Regions from separate parts of the Kitasatospora sp. NPDC001527 genome, predicted to be linked through region 1. Evidence: riboswitches for the same ligand, from Rfam matches in the RefSeq annotation. Region 1 holds a riboswitch; each other region holds the start of a gene.
The links. A riboswitch is a leader RNA that binds a small molecule or an ion and turns the genes downstream of it on or off. The one in region 1 is predicted to bind cyclic di-AMP.

Region 1 (3,264 bases):
CGGCGTCCCCGCTGCGGCCGAGCGCCGCCTCGGCGAGCCGGTCGGCCAGCTCCTCGGTCACCCGGACGGCCACCAGCCGGCGCAGCTCGGCCAGGCCGCCGCTGACGTGCTTGTACAGCGAGGGGGTGGCGACCCCGGCGCGGGCGGCCACGGCGGCCAGGGTGAGGGCCTCGGGGCCCTGCTCGTCGATGAGGGCGAGGGCGTGGCCGACGACCTGCTCGGGGGTCAGTCCGACTCGGGGCATGCGGTTCTCCTGGCTGGGTGCGGTGCGGTGCGGTGCGGGACGGGATCGGGCGGGTCGGGACGGCGGGACGGGCGCGGGGCGGGGGCGGCGGCGCTCAGGCCAGGCCGGCGAGGAAGGACAGCAGGGCGTCGGCCGTGGCCCGCGGGTGGTCGGCCATCGGGTAGTGTCCCGCCCCCTCGATCATCACCTTGCGCGCGTTCAGCGCGGCGGCCTGCCGGTCGGCGACCAGCTCCGGCTTCCCGAAGTCGGGATCCTTCGAGCCCATCACGACCAGCGCCGGGCAGCGCACGGCGGCGGTCCAGCCGGTGGGCGCCGAGTCGCCGCGCACGTAGCCGCGGGTGGCGGTCCTGCGGCCGGGGGTGCGCATCGCGGCGACCAGCGCGGCCACGTACTCCTCGTGGTCGGCCGGCTTGGGGCCCGGGTAGGCCATCCTGCGGTGGTAGAGGCCCCAGAACGCGGGCGAGCGCACCAGCAGCGCGCCCATCGCGCCGACCGCCAGGCGCTGCAGGGCGCCCGCCGGCACGTTCTCGACGAAGGCGTCGATCAGGACGATCCCGGCGACCCGCTCGGGGGCGTCCCCGGCGGCCCTGACGACGCTGGCGCCGGTGTAGGAACTGCCCGCCAGCACGGCCCGCTCGATGCCCAGGTGGTCCAGCAGGGCGAGGACGTCACCGGCGATCGCGGCGGGGGAGTAGTCGTCCCAGAGGATCGAGGACTCGCCGAAGCCGCGCAGGTCCATGGTGATCACCCGGCGGCCGGCGGCGGCCAGCAGCGGGCGCAGGTGCCGGTACGCGGCCCGACTGTCGAGCATCCCGGGGAGCAGGACGACCGGGGCGCCCTCGCCGCGCCCGGTGTCGTCGAAGGCGATCCGGCCGCCGGGCAGGTCGAGGTGGCGGGTGACGGGAGCGGTGGTGCCGTTCATGGGGAGCCTCCTGGGGCGGGACCGTCGGCGGAGCGCCGATAGCCATAAAGCTAAGGCTAATAGCCTTAGCCGTCAAGCTATCGGCGCGTCCGGCACGACCGGCCCGCCCGCGGGGCGGCTCAGACGCCCTCGACCTTGAACGGGTCGTGCTCGGTCAGCAGCTTGTCCAGCCGCGCCTGGTCGACCCGGGTCACCAGCTCGGTGGTCTCCTGCCGGTCCCGGACCACCTTGGACAGGGTGAACGTGGAGGTGATCGTGTAGAGCAGGCCGAGGGCGAGGAACGCCCGGGTCCAGGGCTCCACCGGGAGGAAGGCGATCCCGATGCCGAGGGCGGCGGCGGAGAGGGTGAAGGACAGCACGGCCTGGATGTAGTACGCGGCCGTGGTGCGGGACTGCATCGGTGTGCTCATGGGCGCCAGGATGGCCGCGCCGCGCCCGCCCGCACATGAGTAGGCGTACTCAAGTGAGGGGCCGTTCGTTGACGTCCCGACACGTTCGGTAGTGTCAGTTGTCATCAAACGTCCCAAATCGCCCACCGGGCAGCGTGGTGCCCGATCCGTATCCCGCCGTCACCAACGGATGGCTTGGAATCGGGGGGCTCTCGGATTAACGTTTGATAACGCAGCGCGGTCCGCAACGCCGTACCCAGACGGCACCGTGCGCCGTCGCCTAATCCCGCCGGCCGGCCTCCGGGCAGGCCAGGGAGCCGGGGAACCACGTTCCTTGGGGTGAATCGGCCGGGTCAGGCCCCGTCCAGGCCCAGCCGTAGGAGACCTTCCTGCTCCGAACCCGTCAGCTAACCCGGTAGGCGCGAAGGAAGGAAAGGAGCGCGCCTCCGTGGCGTCGACGCACACCCCGGCACATCCGTCCGGCTCCTCCACCGGCACCCGGCTGCTCGACCACCCGGGCCCGTACACCGGGCACGGCCCGTTCGGCGGCCCCGCCGACGAGACCGCCCCGCCGGCCGACCCGACCAGCCGGCACCGGATGCCCCGCCAGACCCGCGGCACCGCCCCGCTGCTCGGCGTCACCGCCGTCGCCGCCACCCTGGGCGCCACCGGCTTCGCCTCCGCCACCCCGGCCGCCGCGCCGGCGGTCGAGGCGCCCGACGAACAGCCGGTCGCGCTCTCCGCCGACCCCGGCCTCGCCCTCGCCGCCCGCATCCAGCTGCAGGCCGACAGCCAGCGCACCGCGGCCGAGGAGAACGCCCGCGTCCAGGCCGCCCAGGAGGCCGAGGCCAAGCGGGCCGCCCAGATCGCCCAGCAGGAGCAGGCCAGGCGCGCCGCCGAGGAGGCCGAGAAGGCCAAGCTCGCCGCCATCAAGCTGCCGGTGAAGGACTACCGGCTCTCCGCCCACTACGGGCAGAGCGCCCGCTACTGGGCCCACCTGCACACCGGCCTCGACTTCGCCGCCGACCAGGGCGAACCCGTCTACGCGGTCGGCCAGGGCACCATCACCTCGGCCGGCTGGGCCGGCGCCTACGGCTACCGGATCGTCGAGACCCTGCCCGACGGCACCGAGATCTGGTACTGCCACCTCTCCTCGATCATCAAGGGCTCCGGCAAGGTCGTCCCCGGCCAGCAGATCGGCAAGGTCGGCGCCACCGGCAACGTCACCGGCGCCCACCTGCACGTCGAGGTCCGCCCCGGCGGCGGCGCCCCCGTCGACCCGGAGAGCTGGTTCGAGCAGCACGGCGTCACCCCCTGACGCCTCCCGTCGGACACTGTGAGGGCTCCGCCCCGCCGGATCGCGTCCGGCGGGGCGGAGTTCTTCCAAGGGGGGATCAGCAGGTGACGGGCGCGGTGACGGTCGCGGTCGCCCCGTAGCCCCACGTGGTGGTCACGAGGGTGGCCGTCACGGTGGAGCCGCACGGCGCGGTGGCCGCGAGGTAGCCGAACCCGCGCCCGCCGGGCGGGAGTATGCCGGTCCCGCTGTCGGTGCCGAGCGACGCGCCGCCGACGACGCCGAGGGTCAGGCTGTACGAGGCGTCCTGCGCCGTCCAGCCGGGGGTCGGCGTCGTGTAGCCGCCGGCCGTCACGCCGGCGCCGTCGACCGTGACGCAGACGCGGTTCTGGAGGACACCGGCGAAGCCGTTGGC
Region 2 (3,264 bases), on a different contig from region 1:
GACAGCGGGGAACGGCGGTGCACGGCCATGCGACGTCGGCTCCGATCCTGGGCCCGGCCCGCCGCCGCACCGGAGCGGGCGGCTGTCGAAGCGGGCGTCCGGTGGCAGACGTTAGCGAGTCAGGGCAACCGATTCCAAACCCCTCCGAACCCGAATATTCGGACACTGATCGGACATCAGATCGGTTCGCGGACCGAGCGTCCCGGCGGGGCCGGGAAAAGCCGCAGGCCCGGCCTCCCTCGGGGGAGACCGGGCCTGACGGGGCGTTCCGACCGTCGGTCAGAGGCGCACGATGGTGTTGACCGGCATGTTGGACGCCGACTCGTAGCGGACCGACGCGCCCGGCTTCGGGGCGTGGATGACCTGGCCACCGCCCACGTAGATGCCCACGTGGTGGCGGTCGCCGTAGAAGATCACCAGGTCGCCGGGCTGGGCCTTGGAGATGTCCGAACCGATCTGGGTGCCGGCGGTGGCCTGCGCCTGCGAGGTGCGCGGCAGCGACACACCCGCCTGGGCGTACGCCCAGCCGGTGAGGCCCGAGCAGTCGAAGGAGTTGGGGCCGGTGGCGCCGTAGACGTACGGGGCGCCGAGCTTGCTCTCGGCGGCCGCGATCGCGGCGGCACCGCGCGAGCTGTTGGCGGCCGGCGCGGCCGGCGCGGCCGGCTTGGACGCCGCGGCGGCCGGGGCCGAGGCCGGGGCCGAGGAGGGCGCGGACTGCGCGCTCAGGTTGCTGCGGTTGGTGTCGCGGGAGGCGCGCTCGGCGTCGGCCTTCTCCTTGGCGGCCTTGGCGGCCTCGGCCTTGGCGGCGTCCGCCTTCGCCTTGGCCTCGGCGGCGGCCTTCTCCTCGGCGGCGCGGATGGCCTGGCGCTCCTGCTCGGTGAGCGTGTTGAGCAGGTCCTGGGCCTTCTGCAGCTTGCCCTGGACCTCCTCCTTGGAGGTCTTCAGCTGCTGGGTGGTGGACTCCAGCTCGGCGAGCTTGGTCTGGGTCTCGGTGCGGTCCTGGTCGAGCCTGCGCTGCTGCTCCTGGAGCTCCTTCAGCGCGCCGGACTGGGTCGAACCGGCCTGGTTCAGGGCGTCGGCCTGGTTGAGGAAGTTGTCCGGGCTGGCGGAGAGCATCAGCTGGACGGTCTGCGATATGCCGCCGGTGCGGTACTGCTCACCGGCGATCTCGGCGAGGCCGCCCTGCGCCTCGATCACCACGGCCTGCTGACGGGCCACCTTGTCCTGCAGCTCGGCGACCTGCTTCTGCAGCTCCTGCTGCTTGGCCTGGGCCCCGTTGTACTTCTCGGTGGCGACCTCGGCCTGCTCGTTGAGCTGGTCGACCTGCTCCTTGACCTGGTCCTTGGTCGGCGCAGGGTCGGCGTGGGCGCCGGACTGCGCGGACAGGGCAACGGCAGCGGCGGCGACACCGGTCAGGATCGAGACACGGGCGCGGCCGGCGGGCTTGGGACGACGATGGGACGCCACGAAGGCGGACTCCTTCTTCCTCATCCGCCTACCGGGTGAGCTGACGGGTTCGGGCGGAAGCGTGCCCTACGACGCCTCACCCGCCGCTCGCGCGGCCGGCCTGGCGCCGATTCACCCCGGAGGAACGTGGTTCCCCGGCTCCGTTCCACAGCGGACCCCGGACTGCGGGGCCCTCGTTCGGACGGGCTACCCGAAGCCCCGTCCCGCTGCTTCGCGAACTCGGCGGCGAACCCCGCCGCCACCCAGGCTGGGTGATCGACTGTGCGTGGTTCGAGGCACGACCCTAGTAACAGATCCGTGATCCGTTCAAATCCTTGTCAGAAAAAAGCCGGAAGAATGCCCAAGTTCCCTTGTGAATATGACCGAATGTGATCACACCCCCACGGCGGGCTGATCATTGTCCGTCAGATGGTCGAAAGCGCGCTCGAAACGCCGACGCCACCTCCGACCGGAGGTGGCGCTGATCACAGGGGCCCCAGCGGGCCCCTCGGGCGTGTCGTGGCGACCCGTCAGACCCGGCGGATCGTGTTGATCTTCATGGCGTCGGCCTTCATCACCTTCACCACGTCACCGGTGCGCGGCGCGTGGACCACCATGCCGTTGCCGATGTACATGCCGACGTGGCTGCGGTCGTCCCGGTAGATGACCAGGTCGCCCGGCTGGGCCTCGGACAGGGACGGCACCCGGGTGCCGTAGTTGCCCTGCGCCTGCGAGGTGCGCGGCAGCGAGACGCCGGCCTTGCCGTACGCCCAGACCATCAGACCGGAGCAGTCGAAGGTGCTCGGGCCGACGTCGCCCCAGCCGTAGGGCGAGCCCTGCTTGCTCATCGCGAGGGCGACCGCGGAGCCCGCCTTGCCGCTCGCCTGCGGCAGGCTGCCCAGGTCGGTGCGCTCGGAACCGCGGGAGGCGCGGTCGGCCTGCTGCTGCGCCGCCTTCAGGGCCGCGCGGTCCGCGGCGCTGAGCGAGTTCAGCAGCTCCTGGGCCTCCCGGAGCTTCTTGTTGACCTCGGCCTTGGTCTGGTTGAGGTCCCTGGTGGTGCTGTCCAGCGAGGCCAGCACGGCGGCCGCCTCGGCCTTCTGCTGGTCGAGCCGGCGCTGCTGCTCCTGCAGGCCCTTGAGCGCCTCGGCCTGGCTGGAGCTGGCCTGCTGCACGCTGGAGGCCTTGTCCAGGTAGCCGGACGGGTCGGAGGTGAGCATCAGCTGGACGGACGGGTCGATGCCGCCGGTGCGGTACTGCTCGCCCGCCACCTCGGCCAGACCGGCCTGCAGCTGGGTCATCTGGTCCTGGCCGCGGGCCACCTGGTCCTGGAGCTGGTCCGCCTGCTTGCGCAGCTGGTCGGCCCGCTCCTTGGCGCCGTTGTACTTCTCGGTGGCCTGCTCGGCCTCCTCCTGCAACTGGTCGATCTGCGCCTTGACGTCGTCCTTCTTCGGCGACGGGCTGGGCGCGGCGTGGGCGGCGACCTGCGCGGAGAGAGCGACCGCGGTCGCAGCGGCAGCGGTGAGCACGGAGACCCGCGCGCGGCTCGGCTGCTTGGGACGGCGGTGGGAGGCCAAGGGACCGGCTCCTTCTTCCAATGGCCTCACCCGAACGGGTGAGAATCCGGAAAATAGGTTTGACGCCAGACCCTAGTGAAGATCCACGTTTCGCGCCACTCCCCCGTTCGCGTGAACGCGAACCGCCCCTCTGACTTCACCGAATTCGCACAACATCGCAATCGGGCCGCTGACCAGCCGTCATACCGACCGGCTCACACCCCGGAAGGGTTACGGGCGGGCCAGCCGGTTGAGCAGCAGCACC
Region 3 (3,264 bases), on a different contig from region 1:
CGGGGAGTTCATGTTCCAGCCGGAGCTGGTGATGCGCGGCTCGACCGGCGCCCGCGCGCGCTGAGCAGCCGTGTACTGAGCGGCCCGTGCGCCGATCAGGGTGCCGAAGGGGCCCGGGAGCGGATGTGCTCCCGGGCCCCTTCGGCGTTGCGGCCGCTCAGCCCTCCTGGGCGACCGGGCGGTCCTGGATGACCCGGTGGCCGTCGGCGGCGTCGCCGGTGCGGGTCTCGGTGCGCCGGCCCCGCTCCAGGTAGTCGCGGAGGATCAGTTCGACGGCGTCCTGCGGGTTCCTGGTGCCGGACAGCATCATCGCGTCGATCGCGAGGTTGGCGTCGAGCGTGACGGTGACCTGGGCCATGGTGACTCCTCCTCGGGTGCAGGGCAGCAGCATGCCCGGTGCGGCCCCGGTTTGACCATGGCCGCTCTTCGCGCGCCCGCGTCCGGGCATGCCGCGGCCCCCGGGGAGGAGCGACCGGACTCTCCCCGGGGGCCGCGGCGTGACGGGATCAGACCCGGCCGGCGAAGTCCGGCGCCCAGTTGGCGACGGTCTGCGTCCGCACGCCCGAGCTCGGGTTGGCGGCCTCGACGTACTTGCCGTCGCCGATGTACAGCGCGACGTGGTAGACGCCGGAGTCCTTGCCGTTGTTGGACCAGAACAGCAGGTCGCCCGGCTTGAGGGCGTCCAGCGAGACGTGGGTGGACGCGGCGGCCTGGTCGGCGGCGACGCGCGGGACGGAGATGCCCGCGGCGCGCAGCGCGGCCTGGGTCAGGCCGGAGCAGTCCCAGCCGCCGTTGCCGGTGCCGCCGTAGACGTAGGCCTGGCCGACCTTCGACTGGGCGAAGGCGACGGCGGCGGCCATGCTGCCGGTGGCCGTCGGGGCCGGCGCCGGGGTCTCGGCCTGCGCGGCGGGCTTGTTCGCCGGCTTGGTGGCCGGGGTCTGGGTCTGGGTCTGCGCGGACGGAGCCCGGGTGTCGCCCTGGGCGCGGTTGAACCAGTCGAAGCCCTGGCCCTGGGCACGGTCGCCCAGGCTCAGCCGCTGGCCCGGGTAGATGGCGTGCGGGCCGTCGGTCAGGGTGGCGCGGTTGAGCTCGTACAGGCGCTGCCAGCCGCCCTGGACGTGCTGCTCGTCGGCGATGGTGGACAGCCAGTCGCCGGCGGCCACGGTGTAGGCCTCGGAGGCCCGCTGGCCGCTCTGCTGACGCCACTGCCGGTCGCTCTGGCGCTGCTCGGCGGCGGGGGCGGTGCCGGGCGCGGTGGTGGCGGCCTGCGGCTGCGCGGCGGGCTTGCCCGCCGGCTTGGCGGCCGGGGCCTGCGCGGCGGGGGACTGCGCGGCGGGGGTCTGCGCGGCCGGGGCCTGGGTGGCCGGCTTGGCGGCGGCGGAGGTGTCCACCGCGGCCGGGGTGCCGCCCTTGGTCAGACCGGCCTTGACCGAGCAGACCGGCCAGGCGCCGGGGCCCTGCACGGCCAGGACCTTCTCGGCGATCGCGATCTGCTGGTCCTTGGTGGCGAGGTCGGCGCGCGCGGCGTACGCGGTGCCGCCGAACCCGGACCAGGTGGAGTTGGTGAACTGGAGGCCACCGTAGAAGCCGTTGCCGGTGTTGATGCTCCAGTTGCCGCCGCTCTCGCACTGGGCCACCTTGTCCCAGGTGGCGACGGAGGCGGCCGAGGCGGTGCCGGCGGTCAGGCCGGGGACGGTGAGGCCGATGCCCGCGACGCCGAGGGCGGCGATCGCGCGACGGGTACGGCCGGACAGTCGGGTGCCGTTGGTGGGCAGCATGAAGACGTGGTCCTCTCCCACGCCTGCGAGGTGAGCTGTCGGATTCGGGCCGGAGTTGCCCGGCCGCGCTGTGGACGCGGCTTCACCCCTAGCCCGGGGCCGGTCCGAGGACCGGTCCTGGGCGAACTACCTGTGGTTCCCCCGCTCCTGCCGTGGTGCATTGCGCTGCCAGCGCGCCCGACGGCAGGACTCGGCGTCGCGGACGTGCTGGGTCCGTGTGGCCACGAACGGGGAGCACGTTAAGCAGAGGCGCGTTCAAACCGCAAACATGTGTGACGCTCGTCACGGTTTGCGAAATCCGTGCTGAGCGGCTGTCCTTCATGATCAGAAATGACCGGTTTTCCGCAACGCCGGTCGTGGCCAACGCAACTGCCTATGCTTCAGAGCGTCGGCGGCGCGCCGGCACCGCCGCAGCCGTCCGGAGAGAGGGCTACGCACCGATGGGCATCGACGAGGAGCCGAACACCCCCCGTCCGGCCGCCCGGCCACGCGGAGCGCATCGCCGGGCAAAGCACCGCAGAGCGGACATCCCGACCGAACCGTCCCGAACTCACTTGACCCGCCGGGCACTACTGCGCTGGCTGGCCGTCGGCACCGCCTTCGCGGCGATCAGCGGCGAGGAGATCCTGCGCCGCTCGCTGACCGGCGAGACCCGGTTGGTCACCCCGGCCGCGGTCATCGGGACCACCCCGACCGAGGCCGCCGGCCCGATGGGCTCCGACGGCGGCCACGGCGCCGCCCCGCCGGACGGCACCGGCCCCCCGGGTACCGGCGCCCCCGAGCAGCCCGCCCCCGCGCCCACCGTCGACCAGGGCGGCCGCCGCTGGTCCGACCGGGCCGGCTGGGGCGGCAGCCCGCCGGGACCGCGCAGCGCGGTGCGGATCACCGACCGGGTCCTGCTCGACACCGACGCCGAGGTCGGCTCCCTGCTGGTCGAGCCGGGCGGCGCGCTCACCTTCGCCGCCGACCGCACCGTCACCCTCGCCGCCGCCGGGAACGTCGAGGTCCGCGGCGCCCTGGCCCTCGCCCCCGACGGCGGCCACGTCCACACCCTGCGCTTCCCCGGCGTCGACGAGAAGCGGTTCCAGGGCGACGGCATGAAGGTGGTCGACACCGACGTCGGCCTCTGGGTCACCGGCGCCGGCTACCTGCGGCTGGACGGCGCCGCCAAGACCGCCTGGGTCCGCGCCGACCGCGAGCTCGGGGCCGGCGACACGGTCGTCAACCTCACCTCCCCGCCGGCCGGCTGGCTGCCCGGCGACGAACTCGCCGTCACCCCGACCGGCCCGCCCGACCAGGAGGGTTTCGCCGCCGGCTACGACCTCGTCACCATCCGGTCCGTCAGCGGAACCACCGTCACCCTGGATGCCCCGCTGCGGTACGCCCACCCCCGGGTCGCCGCCGGAGGGGGCGTCACCGTCGGCGCCGAGGTGCTCAACCTGACCCGCAGCGTCCGGGTCGAGGGCACCGCCGGGGGCCGCACCCA

Region 2: linked by a shared signal. The riboswitch ahead of ABT238_RS20015 (C40 family peptidase) and the one ahead of ABT238_RS03650 (M23 family metallopeptidase) in region 1 are both predicted to bind cyclic di-AMP.
Region 3: linked by a shared signal. The riboswitch ahead of ABT238_RS35750 (transglycosylase family protein) and the one ahead of ABT238_RS03650 (M23 family metallopeptidase) in region 1 are both predicted to bind cyclic di-AMP.

The regions. Positions count from the first base shown of each region.
Region 1 covers NZ_JBEPAM010000003.1:24,833-28,096, reverse strand. Annotated here, with positions in the region: gene ABT238_RS03665 (TetR/AcrR family transcriptional regulator) at 1-244, opposite strand, end outside; gene ABT238_RS03660 (alpha/beta fold hydrolase) at 339-1,166, opposite strand; gene ABT238_RS03655 (YiaA/YiaB family inner membrane protein) at 1,286-1,576, opposite strand; cyclic di-AMP (ydaO/yuaA leader) riboswitch at 1,823-1,991, shown strand; gene ABT238_RS03650 (M23 family metallopeptidase) at 2,004-2,873, shown strand; gene ABT238_RS03645 (hypothetical protein) at 2,950-3,264, opposite strand, start outside.
Region 2 covers NZ_JBEPAM010000020.1:76,138-79,401, reverse strand. Annotated here, with positions in the region: gene ABT238_RS20020 (C40 family peptidase) at 1-29, opposite strand, end outside; gene ABT238_RS20015 (C40 family peptidase) at 280-1,467, opposite strand; cyclic di-AMP (ydaO/yuaA leader) riboswitch at 1,478-1,630, opposite strand; gene ABT238_RS20010 (C40 family peptidase) at 1,977-3,020, opposite strand; gene ABT238_RS20005 (NYN domain-containing protein) at 3,231-3,264, opposite strand, start outside.
Region 3 covers NZ_JBEPAM010000069.1:16,370-19,633, reverse strand. Annotated here, with positions in the region: gene ABT238_RS35760 (LacI family DNA-binding transcriptional regulator) at 1-64, shown strand, start outside; gene ABT238_RS35755 (hypothetical protein) at 158-358, opposite strand; gene ABT238_RS35750 (transglycosylase family protein) at 507-1,799, opposite strand; cyclic di-AMP (ydaO/yuaA leader) riboswitch at 1,786-1,946, opposite strand; gene ABT238_RS35745 (hypothetical protein) at 2,333-3,264, shown strand, end outside.